4 regions of the Janthinobacterium sp. GL_088 genome follow, and region 1 is predicted to be linked to each of the others. Evidence: predicted binding sites of a transcription regulator. Region 1 holds the regulator's gene; each other region holds the start of a gene.

Region 1 (3,471 bases):
CGAAACCGCGCCCGGCCGCGGCGGCAAAATGACAGAATGAAACAAGGAAACCATACTATGAAGAACATCTTGCTGTTGACCGTATTGTCCCTGGCCATCATGGGCGGGGCGCATGCCGAGAAGGCCGATTCCGAGAAGGAAGCCGTCATCACGGCACGTAGCGGCCACGTCGATGACATCAAGCAGGTGCGCACCCTGACGGGCGACGTCGTGCTGGTCAAGGGTACCCTGACCATGAAGGCGGGCCGGGCCCTGATCACGGAAGACCCGCAAGGCTACCAGTTCATTACCTTCTGGGCCGACCCCGGCAAGCTCGCCACCTTCCGCCAGAAGCGCGATGGCGCGGGCGACCTGTGGGTGGAAGGCGAAGCGGAGCGCGTGGAATACGACAACAAGACGGAAGTGGTGAAACTGTTTTCCAGAGCCAAGCTGACGCGCCTGGAAGGCGCGAAAGTGACCGATGTGGCGAATGGCGCCTTCATCTCGTATGACAGCCGCAAGGAAGAATTCGCGATGGAAAATTCCAACAGCGGCACCAGCACCGCGGATGGCGGCAGCGTGCGCATGGTGATCCAGCCGAAGACCAAGGCGCCGGCAGCGGAGAAAGCGCCGGCCACGCCCGCGCCAGGAAAGAAATAATGGACAATACACGTTGCGGCAGCACCCTGATCGTTCGCGGTCTGCAAAAAACCTATGGCAAGCGGCAAGTCGTGCATGATGTTTCGCTGCAAGTCGAATGCGGCGAAGTGGTGGGTTTGCTGGGCCCGAACGGCGCCGGCAAGACCACATCGTTCTACATGATCGTCGGCCTGGTGCCGTCCGATGGCGGCAGCATCGATATCAGCGGCGTGGACATTTCCAGCCTGCCGATCCACCGCCGCGCGCAGATGGGCCTGTCCTACCTGCCGCAGGAAGCATCCGTCTTCCGCAAGCTGACGGTGGAAGACAATATCCGCGCCGTGCTGGAAATCCAGACCGTCGAAGGCCGTCCGCTGACGAAGGCCGAGATCGAGGAGCGGCTGGATAAATTGCTGGCTGACTTGCAGATTGAAAAGCTGCGCGAGAACCAGGCGCTGTCGCTGTCCGGTGGCGAACGCCGCCGCGTGGAAATTGCCCGTGCGCTGGCCACCGATCCCCGTTTCGTGCTGCTCGACGAGCCGTTCGCCGGCGTCGATCCGATCGCCGTGATCGAGATCCAGCGCATCGTGCGTTTCTTGAAGGAGCGCAATATCGGCGTGCTGATCACCGATCATAATGTGCGCGAGACGCTGGGTATTTGCGACCGTGCCTACATCATCAACCAGGGTTCGGTGCTGGCGTCGGGACGCCCCGACGACATCATCGCGAACGAGTCGGTACGCCGGGTCTATCTGGGCGAACACTTCCGCATGTAAGCCAATGAAACAATCATTGCAGCTGCGCACTTCGCAGCACCTGGCACTGACGCCGCAGTTGCAGCAATCGATACGCCTGTTGCAATTGTCTACCCTGGAATTGCACCAGGAATTAGAGCAATTGCTGACGGATAATCCCTTGCTTGAACGCCTCGACGATCCGCTCGACCGTTCGCTGCGCCTGCTGTCCGACGGGGCCTTGAGTTCCACGGCAGCGCCGGCCGAAGCGCCACCCCAGCCGCCAGGCCAGGACGCGCCCGCCGCGCCGGCCGAAGCGGAAACCTTTGATGGCGAGGCGGGCGACAGCCCGGCCGCCGCCGAGGGCGGCGACAGCGACTGGAGCGAGGCGAGCCGGGGCAAGGCGCCCGACGATGAAGATTCGCGTCCGCAACTGGAGGCCCATCACTGCACCCTGCGCGAGCACCTGATGGAGCAGATGCGCGTGACGGTGCTGGAATTGCGCGATCGCGCGCTGGTCGAGCTGATCATCGACGCGCTCGACGACAATGGCTACCTGGAAGAGTCGCTCGACGACATCCTGGCACGCCTGCCGGAAGAGCTGGAAATCGACACCGACGAGATGCGCACGGCTTTGTCGCTGCTGCAAAGTTTCGATCCGCCCGGCGTGGGCGCGCGCAATGCGTCCGAATGCCTGGCGCTGCAAATCAAGCGCTTGCCGCACATCGCCATGGTGACGCGGCGCATGGCCCTCGTCATCGTCGAAAAGCACCTGGCCTGGTTTGCCCAGCGCGATTTCAACAAGCTGAAAAAAGCCCTCGATTGCGACGATGAAGACTTGCGCGAGGCGCAGACGGTGATTCGCCAGTGCAATCCGCATCCGGGCGCCGTATTCGCCTCGGACGTCTCCGATTACGTGGTGCCCGACGTCGTCGTCAAGCGCGCGCGCAATGGCTGGCAAGTGACCCTGAACAACGACGTCATGCCGCGCCTGCGTGTCAACGCCATGTACGCCAACTTGCTCAAGCAGGGCAAGGGCGAGGGCGCCATGGGCGCACAGTTGCAGGAAGCCAAGTGGCTGATCAAGAATATGCGCCAGCGCTTCGACACGATCCTGCGCGTGGCACAGGCGATAGTAGAAAGACAAAAGAACTTTTTCTCGCATGGGGCCGTTGCCATGCGCCCCCTTGTGCTCCGTGAAATAGCTGATACACTGGGTTTACACGAGAGTACTATCTCGCGGGTAACAACTCAAAAGTACATGCTGACCCCGCACGGCATGTTCGAGTTGAAATATTTCTTTGGTAGCCACGTCGCCACCGAAGCGGGGGGCGAAGCGTCATCGACGGCGATACGGGCATTGATCGTGCAACTGACAGGAGCAGAAGACCCTAAAAATCCTTTATCCGACAGTAAGATTGCGGACATGCTGGGGGAACAAGGCATGGTGATTGCGCGACGTACTGTTGCCAAATACCGGGAAGCGTTGAAAATTCCGCCAGTGAGCCTGCGTAAGTGTTTGTAAGTTTTTTTCGGTTCCTCTGCGGGCCGGATAGGATGGACCGCACGAACCCGATCATCTTTAGGAGTGTGTATGAATCTCACCATCAGCGGACATCATCTCGAAGTGACACCAGCCATCCGTGAATACGTACAAACGAAGCTGGAGCGCGTGAAACGTCATTTCGATCAAGTCATCGATATCGCCGTGATTCTGACCGTGGATAACCTCAAAGAGAAAGAAAAACGTCAAAAGGCTGAAGTCAACCTGCGTTTGAGTGGCAAGACTGTCTATGTGGAAAGCTTGGCGCACGACCTGTACGCCGCGATCGATACCCTGATCGACAAGCTCGATAGGCAAGTGATGAAATACAAAACCAAAGTGCAAGGGCACGGTAAAGAGGCGATCAAGCATCTGCCAGACAACTCCGAGGAAGAAGCCGTCGTCGCCGTCTAAGGCCACCCGCTTCCAGCAGTTGTGATCAACTAAGGGCGCACATCTTGCGCCCTTTTTTGCGCCTGGACCTGTTGAACGCAATCTTCCCCGCGCAGGCGCTAGAATGTTTGCACTTTCACTTCTTTCCTGCCTGCCATGAGCGACTTCGTCCAGACCTCCATC
Region 2 (3,471 bases), 2.9 Mb from region 1:
TGAAGATACGCCGGCTTCGCTGAAGCTGTTGAGCGATTTGCTGGGCGGCGCCGGCTATGCGGTGCGCCAGGCGCCGAACGGCGAACTGGCCCTGTGGACGGCCCAGGCGCGCCCGCCGGAGCTGATCCTGCTCGACGTGCGCATGCCGGGCCTCGACGGCTTTGAAGTGTGCCGGCGCCTGAAGGAGATACCGTCCCTGCGCCAGGTGCCGGTGATCTTCCTGTCGGCGCAGTACGATACGGACGACAAGGTGCGCGGCTTCGCGCTGGGCGCCGTCGATTTCATCGCCAAGCCCTTCCAGGCCGAGGAAATCCTGGCCCGCACGGACGCCCACGTGCGCCTGGCGCGGGCGCAGCTGCAACTGGCGCAGGAGCGCGCCAACCTTGAGCGGAGGGTGGCCGAACGCACGGCCGAACTGGAACAGGTGGCCAGCACCCTGGCGCGCGAAGTGCAGATCCGCCGCGCCAATGAAGAATTGCTGCGCCTGTCGGGCCAAGTCTTCGAAGCGACCCAGGACGCCATCCTGATCACGAATCCGGCCGGCGTCATCGTCACGGCCAATCCCGCCTTTACCCGCATCACCGGCTACGCGGCGCAGGAAGTGGTGGGCACGGACATCATGCGCCTGCATGCCGAACACACGGGCGAAGCGGTGCTGCTGGCCTTGCGCCAGGGCCTGCGCAGCAGCGGTTGCTGGTCGGGCGAGGTGCAGACGCGGCGCAAGAGCGGCGACACCTATCCCTGCCTGCTCAGCGCCTCCACCGTGCACGGGCCTGATGGCGCCGTCGTCAATTACATCGGCGTCTTCCTCGACATCAGCGAGCGCAAGGCCGAGCAGCATCTGATCGATTTCCTCTCCTACCACGACGCGCTGACGGGCTTGCCGAACCGCGTGCTGCTGCGCGAGCGCTTCGAGCAGGCGCGCGCGAATGCCCAGCGCGACAGCCAGCAAGTGGTGTTGATGTGCCTGGACCTGGACCGCTTCAAGAACATCAACGATTCGCACGGCCAGGCCGTGGGCGACAAGGCGCTGCAAGTGGTGGCGCGTTTCCTGTCCGGCTGCGTGCGCGAAGGCGACACGGTGGTGCGCCAGGGCGGTGACGAATTCCAGATACTGCTGCAGGACGATGCCCTGCTGGGGCGCACGCTTGCGCTGGCGCAAACCATCCTGGCCGGCTTGCGCGAAGAACTCAGCGTCGATGGCGAGCGCCTGGCGCTGACGACCAGTATTGGCATCGCCATGTGCCCGGCCGACGGCGACAGCCTCGACGACGTGCTGCGCCACGCCGACACGGCCCTGGTGCGCGCCAAGGAAATGGGGCGCGATCATTACGCCTTCTTCACGGAGCGCATGGGCAGCGATATCCGCGCCCGCCTGGCGATGCAGCAGCAGCTGCGCGGCGCCATCGGCCGCGATGAATTCGAAGTGCACTACCAGCCGCAGATGTGCTTGCGCACGGGCGCCTTGCTGGGCGCGGAAGCCTTGCTGCGCTGGGATAACCCGGTGCTGGGCAAGGTGCCGCCCGGCCTGTTCATCGCGTTGGCCGAGGAATATGGCTTGATCACGGCCATCGGCGAATGGGTGCTGGAAAGCGTGTGCGCGCAAATCCGCGCCTGGCACGATGCGGGCCTGGGCAGCGTCAAGGTGGCCGTCAACCTGTCCGGCAAACAGTTCGCGCAAGACCGCACGGTGCCGTTCGTCGAGACGGCCTTGCGCAAGTACGGCATCGCACCCGCCTGCCTGGGCATTGAAATCACGGAAAGCACGGTGATGGGCGACCCGGACAAGGCCGTGGCGGCCCTCACGCGCCTGAAGGATATCGGCGTGGGCATTTCGCTCGACGATTTCGGCACCGGCTATTCCAGCCTGGGCTACCTGAAACGCTTTCCCATCGACGTGCTGAAAATCGACAAATCCTTCGTCGACGACGTCACCACCAGCAGCAGCGACGCGGCCATCGCCCGCTCCGTCATCTCACTGGCGCACAACCTGGACATGCGCGTCATCGCCGAAGGCGTGGAAACGCGCGCACAGGTCGACTTCCTGACGGAACACGGCTGCGATGAAATGCAGGGCTATTACTTCAGCCGTCCCCTGGCTGCCGAAGCGTTCACGGCCTTGCTGCGCGAACGGCGCACCCTGGCCGTGGCGTAGGAGGCAAGCACTGCGGTGCGGCCAATGCACCATGCCGGTGCATCCGCTGCAGCGCGGTGCACGATTCTCACTTTTCCTTTCCCTGATGCTGGCACATATCCTGCTTAGGTAATCGCTTATTTACGCGATTGCTCCGCATGCCAGACAGTACCCGTCCAGTCACGCCGAATGAAGCCAGTGCGCACAGCGCCTGGCAGGCGCATTTGCGCCTGGGCTTTGCGCTGCACGATGGCGTCAGCCGCCTCGTCGAGCGCACGCACAGTGGCCCCCTGCGCGTGCAAAAGCCCCTGTATCCGGAAGGCGACGCCGTCTGCCACGCCATCATCATCCATCCACCGGGCGGCGTCGTGGGCGGCGACCAGCTGGCCGTCGACGCCACAGTGGGCGAGGGCGCGCGCGCCTTGCTCACGTCGCCCGGCGCCGCCAAGTGGTACCGCGCCAACGGCCATGTCTCGGGCCAGCATATCGTGCTGCGCGCCGGTGCCGGCGCCGCCATCGAGTGGCTGCCGCAGGAGAGCATTTTCTTCGACCAGGCCTGCGTGCGCCTGCGCCACGAGGTGGAGCTGGCGCCGGACGCCAGCTACATCGGCTGCGACATCGTCTGCCTGGGACGCAGCGCCTCGGGCGAAATTTTCAACACGGGCAGCATCGATCAGCAGGTGCAGATCCGCCGCGGCGGCAAGCTGCTGTGGTGGGAGCAGGGCGTGCTGGCCGCGGGCGGCGCACTGATGGCCAGCCCCCTGGGCCTGGGAGGACACACGGTGTGCGCCACCCTGATCGCCGTCGGCGCGCCCGTTTCTCCCGCCGTACTGGCAGCCGTGCGCGAGATCGCCGTGCCGGCCGGCGCCGTGTTTGGCGCCACGCACATGAAATCGCTGGTAGTGGTGCGCCTGTTGTGCGGCGACAGCGAGGCGGCGCGGCGCGTCATGCTGGCCGCCTGGCAGCTGCTGCGCCCCGCCATGCTGGGACGCGACGCCGTCGTGCCCCGCATCTGGAACACTTAATCAGGAAAGAAGCGCAAGGAAAAACATGGACCTGACTCCCCGAGAAAAAGACAAGCTGCTCATTTTTACGGCCGCGCTGCTGGCCGAACGGCGCCTGGCGCGCGGCTTGAAATTGAATTATCCGGAAGCGGTGGCCCTGATCAGCGCCGCCATCATGGAAGGCGCGCGCGATGGCAAGTCGGTGGCGCAGCTGATGTCGGACGGGACAAAAATTCTGTCGCGCGCCGACGTCATGGATGGCATCGCCGAGATGATCCCCGATATCCAGGTGGAAGCGACCTTCCCCGATGGCAGCAAGCTGGTGACCGTGCA
Region 3 (3,471 bases), 2.7 Mb from region 1:
GCGCCGTGTTTTCCGCCCGCTCCGTGTAGCGGGCCATCCAGAACAAATGATCGGCAGTGCGGCTCAGCATGTTTTTTCTCCTGCAAAAGCGGATGTGGCTTCCAGTACCCAGGTATCCTTGGTACCGCCCCCTTGCGAGGAGTTGACCACCAGCGAGCCTTCGCCCAGCGCCACGCGGGTCAAGCCGCCGGGCACCATGGAAATCGTCTTGCCGGATAGCACGAACGGGCGCAAATCGATGTGGCGCGGCGCGATGCCGGCGTCCACATACGTGGGGCAGGCGGACAGGGCGAGTGTCGGCTGGGCGATGTAGCCACCGGGATTGGCCAGCAGGCGCTGGCGGAAATCCTCGATTTGCGCCAGGCTGGACGCGGGCCCCACCAGCATGCCGTAGCCGCCCGCGCCATGCACTTCCTTGACGACGAGTTTCGCCAGGTTCGCCAGCACGTAGGACAAATCGGCCGGCTTGCGGCACTGGTACGTCGGCACGTTGTTGAGTATCGGCTCTTGCGACAGGTAAAACTTGATCATGTCGGGAACAAAAGGATAGATCGACTTGTCGTCGGCCACGCCCGTGCCGATGGCGTTGGCCAGGGTCACCCGGCCGGCGCGGTACACGGACAGCAGGCCCGGCACGCCCAGCGAGGAATCGGAGCGGAAGGCCAGCGGGTCGAGGAAGTCGTCGTCCACACGGCGGTAGATCACGTCGACGCGCTTCGGTCCCCGCGTGGTGCGCATGTACACGGAATTGTCGTTGACAAACAGATCCTTGCCCTCGACCAGTTCCACGCCCATCTGCTGGGCCAAAAAGGCGTGCTCGAAGTAGGCGGAGTTGTACATGCCGGGCGTCATGACGACCACCGTCGGGTCATCGATGCCCATCGGGGCGACGGAACGCAGGTTGTCGAGCAGCATGTCCGGGTAGTGGTCGACGGGGGCGATGCGGTTGCGGGCGAACAGTTCCGGGAACAGCCGCATCATCATCTTGCGGTCTTCCAGCATGTAGGACACGCCGGACGGCACGCGCAGATTGTCTTCCAGCACATAGAATTCGCCCTGTCCCGCGCGCACGATGTCGACGCCGGCGATGTGGGCATAGATGTCGGAGGCGACGGCAATGCCCTGCATTTCCGGGCGGTACTGGGCATTCTTGTAGATTTGCTCGGCGGGAATAATACCCGCCTTGATGATGTTTTGTTCATGATAAATATCATGGATGAACATGTTCAAGGCTTGCACGCGCTGCACCAGGCCTGTCTGCATCTGCGCCCATTCGGCGGCGGGGATGATGCGCGGGATGGTGTCGAACGGAATCAGGCGTTCCGTGCCGGCATCGTCGCCGTAGACGGCGAACGTGATGCCGACCCGGCGGAACGTCAGGTCGGCTTCGGCCCGCTTGCGGGCGATGGTCTCGGGGGATTGCTGTTCCAGCCAATTGCTGAATTCACGATAGTGTTCACGTACCTTGCTGTCCGTACCCACTTCATTTGCAGTCATTTCATTGAAAAAATTTGCCATGTTGTGATTTCCCTTGAGCCGTGTCTACGTATAGCTCAGCAGGAAGCGTGCCAACAGGGGAGCCGAGGGAAGGTGTAAAGATGAGCACTTTTGTGGCGTTGCGCCATTCTTTGCACTAATTTGGTGCGCTAATCGTCACTCTTGGGGACGTCGGCGGGCTGGACGAAGGGCCGGCAATCGACGGGCACGTCGAAGATGAAGCTGGTGCCCGTTTCGGGCGCGCTGTCGACGGCGATGCTGCCGCCGTGGCTTTCGGCCACGCTCTGCACGAAGGGCAGGCCGATGCCCCAGCCTGGGGCGGGGCTGTCGTTCTCGCGGCGCAAGTAGTCGAAGATGCGTGCGGCCTGTTCCGGCGCGATGGCGTGGCCGCCATTGTGCACGGTGACGATCAGGCGTTCGTGGACCGCTTCCACGTGCACGCTGATGGGTGCGTCGTCGCCATACTTGAGGGCATTGCCGACGAGGTTTTCCAGCGCGCGCCGCAGCGAGTTCTCGCACCACCAGCCGACGACGGCTTGCCCGCTGACCTGGCATTTGTCCGGCCGCTGCAGGTTGACCTGGCCGGCCACGGCGTGTACCAGCGGCAGCACGTCAAACTGCCTCAGCACCAGCGGCAACTGCTGGCCCTGATGGTAGCTGAGGCCATCGAGCAATTCCTCGATCATGCTGTCGAGCCGCTTGCTGTGTTCGACAATCTTGTGCGCCAGCAATACCACCCGTTCCGGGGCCGCTGGCCGCAGCAGCAACTGGGCGCTGGTGCTGATGACGGCCAGCGGATTGCGCATGTCGTGCGACAGGCCGGCCGCAACGCGGCGCCGGAAACCTTCGTGCATGCTGGTAAATTCGCGTATCGATTCGCGGATGCCCACGTCGATCGACTTGTTGATCACTTGCCAATCCTTGCTGCGCAAGGTGATACCGGACTCATGCGCGGTGGCGGCGAAGCAGTCGCGGAAGATCTGGTATTCCTGGATCACCTGTTCCGGGCCGTAATTGGTCATGCGCGCCCGTTCGTTGCCATGCACGGCGGGCACGTTGCTGTTGCTGGTCGCATTGTCGCGCGGGTGACCTGGGGTGAGGGCTTCGGCCAGGTTGTCGAAAAAGGCTGGCAAGGTGTTGATGAGGATGGGTGTGAGCAAGCGGTCCGCGCCGCGCACGCTGGCGCGCACGCGCTGTTCCCAGGCGCCAAGGACGGCGTCGCGTATGGCAAAGATGCGCTGCGCGCGCTGCAATGGCTGGCGCACGCCGGTCTGGTGATCCGCCTGATGATCCGTTGCAATATTCACCTGAACTCCCTGACAGGAATGGCTATGCTCTTAATAGTATGCGCCAATTCAGCCGTCAGGGAAACGCTTTATTGTCCAGTTTCGGCCAGCCGCAGGGCCGCATGCAGGCGGGAAAGCGTGGTTGACCATTCGGCCAGGGAAAAGTTCTGTGGGTCATCATGACCATTCGCAAAGCCCGTATCGAGCACGGCGTGGAAGGCGGGGATCAGCCACGTCCCCTTGCGCACGCTGGCGGCGATATACAGCAGGGCCAGGCGCTCGTATTGCGCAGGCGTAAAGCCCGGATCGGGCGCCAGGCCATCGTTGCCCTTGCCGCCGCCGGGCACGGAGTGGCGCGGCTGCACCAGTTCCACGTGCAGGAACAGGCCCGTCAGCGACGGCTTGTCCTTTTCCAGCTTGCTGGCATAGCTGGCCGTGCCAAAGTCGCGCACGGCCAATGAATCACCGAGGCGGTTGACGTAGACATGGCCTTTCGGACCGCCGCCCAGCGCCGGATTGCGCGTCGTAAAATCGTTGAAATCCCAGCTGGCGTCGTTGATATGGGCGGGAATGGATTCCAGCAGGAAATTCGGGTAGCTGGTGTCGTGGATGACGAAATAGCGGGCCATCGGTGCGGCCAGCCGGCCCACGGCGCGCGACAGCGGGGCGTCGACGGCGCCGCCCACGT
Region 4 (3,471 bases), 490 kb from region 1:
TCGTTGGCGATCGCCAGCGCTTCAGCCTCATCCTTGAAGGTGGTCACGGACACGACCGGCCCGAAAATCTCTTCCTGGAAGATGCGCATCTTGTTATTGCCCTTGAACACGGTCGGACGCACGTAGTAGCCGCCCTCCAGGTCGCCCGCCTGCGTGTTGCGTTCGCCGCCGGCCAGCACTTCCGCGCCTTCCTGGCGGCCGATGTCGAGGTAGGACAGGATTTTTTCCAGCTGCTCCTGCGACGCCTGCGCACCGATCATGGTGGACGAGTCGAGCGGATTGCCCTGCTTGATCGCGGCCACGCGCTTCAGGGCCCGTTCGATGAATTTCTCGTAGATCGATTCCTGGATCAGCACGCGCGATGGGCAGGTGCACACCTCGCCCTGGTTCAGCGCAAACATGGTGAAGCCTTCCAGGCACTTGTCGAAATACTCGTCGTCGGCATCCATCACGTCTTCAAAGAAGATGTTCGGCGACTTGCCGCCCAGCTCCAGGGTGACGGGAATCAGGTTTTGCGCGGCGTAACCCATGATCAGGCGGCCCGTGCCCGTTTCGCCCGTAAAGGCGATCTTGGCGATGCGCTTGCTCGACGCCAACGGCTTGCCCGCTTCCAGGCCGAAACCGTTGATGATATTCAGCACGCCCGGCGGCAGCAGATCACCGATCAGCTCGATCAACACCATGATGGATGCCGGCGTCTGCTCGGCTGGTTTCAAGACGACACAATTGCCGGCGGCCAGGGCTGGCGCCAGTTTCCACACGGCCATCAGAATCGGGAAATTCCACGGGATGATCTGCCCCACGACACCCAGCGGCTCATGGTAGTGATAGGCATAGGTTTCCGCATCGATTTGTGCGACGGAACCTTCCTGCGCGCGGATGCATCCGGCGAAGTAACGGAAATGGTCGATGGCCAGCGGAATGTCGGCATTCATCGTTTCGCGGATCGGCTTGCCGTTGTCGATGGTTTCCGCCGTGGCGATCAGGCTCAGGTTCTGTTCGATGCGGTCGGCGATGCGGTTCAGGATATTGGCGCGCTCGGCAGGCGAAGTCTTGCCCCAGGCATCCTTGGCGGCATGCGCGGCGTCCAGCGCCAGCTCGACGTCTTCGGCCGTGGAACGGGCGATTTCGCAAAACGGCAAGCCCGTGATCGGCGTAATGTTGGGAAAGTATTCACCTTTTACTGGTGCAACGAATTTGCCGCCGATGTAATTGTCATAGCGTTGTTTGAAGGGATTGGCTACGCCCAGTTTGCTGATGTCTGCGAGATTCATGTCGTCCTCTATCGGGTTAATTAGAATGGAATTACTTAATTAAAATCAAACGTCCTGGTACAGATGGGGGGAGTACACGGAGTCTTCCGCAAATGCCGTGCCAGCTCACCATCCCACTACAAACTTAGCCGGTTTTACCCTTGTTACAAGGGCGTGGCGTCAACACCGGCGCGCTTTTCAGCGCACGCCCCGGGCAAGAAGGCAGGCGTGGGTGTGTGTGCGTTTTGAACAAGGTGGCGCCGTCCTGTTCCAATCCGCGCCAGCCCTGCTGCACCGCTCCGTCGCCGCTGCACAATGGAACAGGTGTACCAGACTGGAACACCTGCGCCAGTGCCACCAAGGCATCAACGAATCACCACGCCCCAGGGCAATTCACCCACGGTAATATCGGCCACCTTCTGCGCGCTGGCCGTGTCGATGACGGAAACGCTGTTCGAACGGCCATTGGCCACGTACAGCTTGGCGCCATCGGGCGTGAGGGCCATATTCCACGGGCGCTTGCCGACGGGAATGGTGGCCGTCACCTTGTTGCTGGCCGTATCGATCACCATCACCGTGCCGTCGATGCCGTTCGAGACATACACCTGCCTGCCGCTGGGGTGGACGGCGATACCATTCGCATTCTTGCCAGCTGGAATGGTGGCAATCGCCTTGCGCGCGGCCATGTCGATCACATACACGGCATTGACCAGTTCACACGCCACATAGGCGCGGCCCGAGTCCGGACTGAAGCCGATGCCGCGCGGACGCAATCCCACGGCGATGGACGCCACCTGGCGGCGTTGCGCCACATCAATGACATCGACTTGCTCGGCCTCTTCCGCGCTGACCAGCAGCCAGCGCCCATCGGGGCTGAAGACGGCGTGTTCCGGATTGCGTCCCTGCACCTGGATGTCGGCGAGCAAGCTACCCGTATGGCCGTCGAGCAAGGCCACGCTATTGTTTTCCTCGACGGCCACGGCCACATGACTACCGTCTTGCGAGGCGCTGACGCCTTCGGGCGACTTGCCCAGCGCCACCGTGCGCACGGGCGCGCCGCCAGTGTTATCGATCAGCAGCAAGGCGCTGCTGGCTGCGTCAGTGACAAACAATTGCCGCCCGCTGGGGTCGGCGGCGATACCGCGCGGACGCTTGCCCGCCACGATCTGGCGCACGACCTGGTCGGTGGCCGTATCGATCACGCTCAAGGTGCCCGACTTTTCATTGGGAACATAGGCAAAGGGAGCGGCTTGGACGGCGGTGCTGGCGAGCGCCGGCAACAGCCAGCACACCTGGCGCAAGCGCGAGAAGAAGTTGGGCATAATCACCTTTTCAATGGAAAAACACAGGAAAAGCGCGCTGCATCGGCGCATCTGAACATTGCTGTATGCAAACGCCGTGCCACTGACACGCGTATAATTTCCGCCCACCAATGGAGACATGGCAGGCATATTGCTTGATACAACTATGCAGACCTGTGGCGCTCACGCGCTCAAGCAGGCTTTTATTCACATTGGAGAATCCGCATGCAGCATCGTTTCCGCCTGAACACCATCGCCAGCCTGTTTGTCGCCGGCAGCGCCACCCTGGCCCCCCACGTCTTTGCCGCCGAGGCAGCTGACCCGGCCAACGGGCAACTGATGGATACGGTAGTCGTCAGCGGCAGCCGCATCGCCCACCCCAGCCAGGAAGTGCCGGCGTCCATCGACGTGGTCGACAGCGCCCGCATCCAGGATGGGCAAATCCGCGTCAACGCGTCAGAAGCGCTGGCGGCCGTGCCGGGGCTGGTCGTGCAAAACCGCCAGAACTACGCGCAAGACTTGCAAATCTCGTCGCGCGGCTTCGGCGCACGCTCGGCCTTTGGCGTGCGCGGCGTCAAGCTGATCAGCGATGGCATTCCTGCCAGCATGCCGGACGGCCAGGGTCAGGCCGCCACCTTCAACCTCGATACGGCCGAGCGCATCGAAGTGCTGCGCGGACCGTTTTCTGCCATCTACGGCAACCATTCGGGCGGCGTGATCCAGCTGTTTTCCATGGATGGGCAAAATCCCCCGTCCGTCGAACTGAATGTCACGGGCGGCAGCTACGGCACCAGCAAGGTGGACTTGACGGCACAAGGCCAGGCAGGCGGCATTGGCTACGTGCTCGACGGCTCGCGTTTCCGCACGGACGGCTTCCGCGACCACAGCGCCGCCACGCGCGAACAGGCATTCGGCAA

The links. Region 1 encodes sigma-54, which starts transcription at its own class of promoters, with help from an activator protein. Its sites were predicted from a motif close to TGGCANGNAANCTGCTTT; they were not measured.
Region 2: a site for sigma-54 is predicted at 2,245-2,262, ahead of AC3IQ7_RS19695 (urease accessory protein UreD). Genes of this name have one in related genera too.
Region 3: a site for sigma-54 is predicted at 1,554-1,571, ahead of AC3IQ7_RS15845 (circularly permuted type 2 ATP-grasp protein). Genes of this name have one in related genera too.
Region 4: a site for sigma-54 is predicted at 1,360-1,377, ahead of adh (aldehyde dehydrogenase). Genes of this name have one in related genera too.

What each region holds. Positions count from the first base shown of each region.
Region 1 covers NZ_CM174453.1:802,848-806,318, forward strand. The annotation lists gene lptC (LPS export ABC transporter periplasmic protein LptC) at 1-32, shown strand, start outside; gene lptA (lipopolysaccharide transport periplasmic protein LptA) at 58-639, shown strand; gene lptB (LPS export ABC transporter ATP-binding protein) at 639-1,394, shown strand; gene AC3IQ7_RS03580 (RNA polymerase factor sigma-54) at 1,399-2,877, shown strand; gene hpf (ribosome hibernation-promoting factor, HPF/YfiA family) at 2,947-3,309, shown strand; gene AC3IQ7_RS03590 (3-hydroxyisobutyryl-CoA hydrolase) at 3,445-3,471, shown strand, end outside.
Region 2 covers NZ_CM174453.1:4,414,668-4,418,138, reverse strand. The annotation lists gene AC3IQ7_RS19700 (two-component system response regulator) at 1-2,155, shown strand, start outside; gene AC3IQ7_RS19695 (urease accessory protein UreD) at 2,293-3,159, shown strand; gene AC3IQ7_RS19690 (urease subunit gamma) at 3,185-3,471, shown strand, end outside.
Region 3 covers NZ_CM174453.1:3,520,656-3,524,126, forward strand. The annotation lists gene AC3IQ7_RS15840 (alpha-E domain-containing protein) at 1-70, opposite strand, end outside; gene AC3IQ7_RS15845 (circularly permuted type 2 ATP-grasp protein) at 64-1,518, opposite strand; gene AC3IQ7_RS15850 (sensor histidine kinase) at 1,647-2,804, opposite strand; gene AC3IQ7_RS15855 (hypothetical protein) at 2,873-3,471, opposite strand, start outside.
Region 4 covers NZ_CM174453.1:1,295,645-1,299,115, reverse strand. The annotation lists gene adh (aldehyde dehydrogenase) at 1-1,274, opposite strand, end outside; gene AC3IQ7_RS05900 (beta-propeller fold lactonase family protein) at 1,619-2,575, opposite strand; gene AC3IQ7_RS05895 (TonB-dependent receptor family protein) at 2,780-3,471, shown strand, end outside.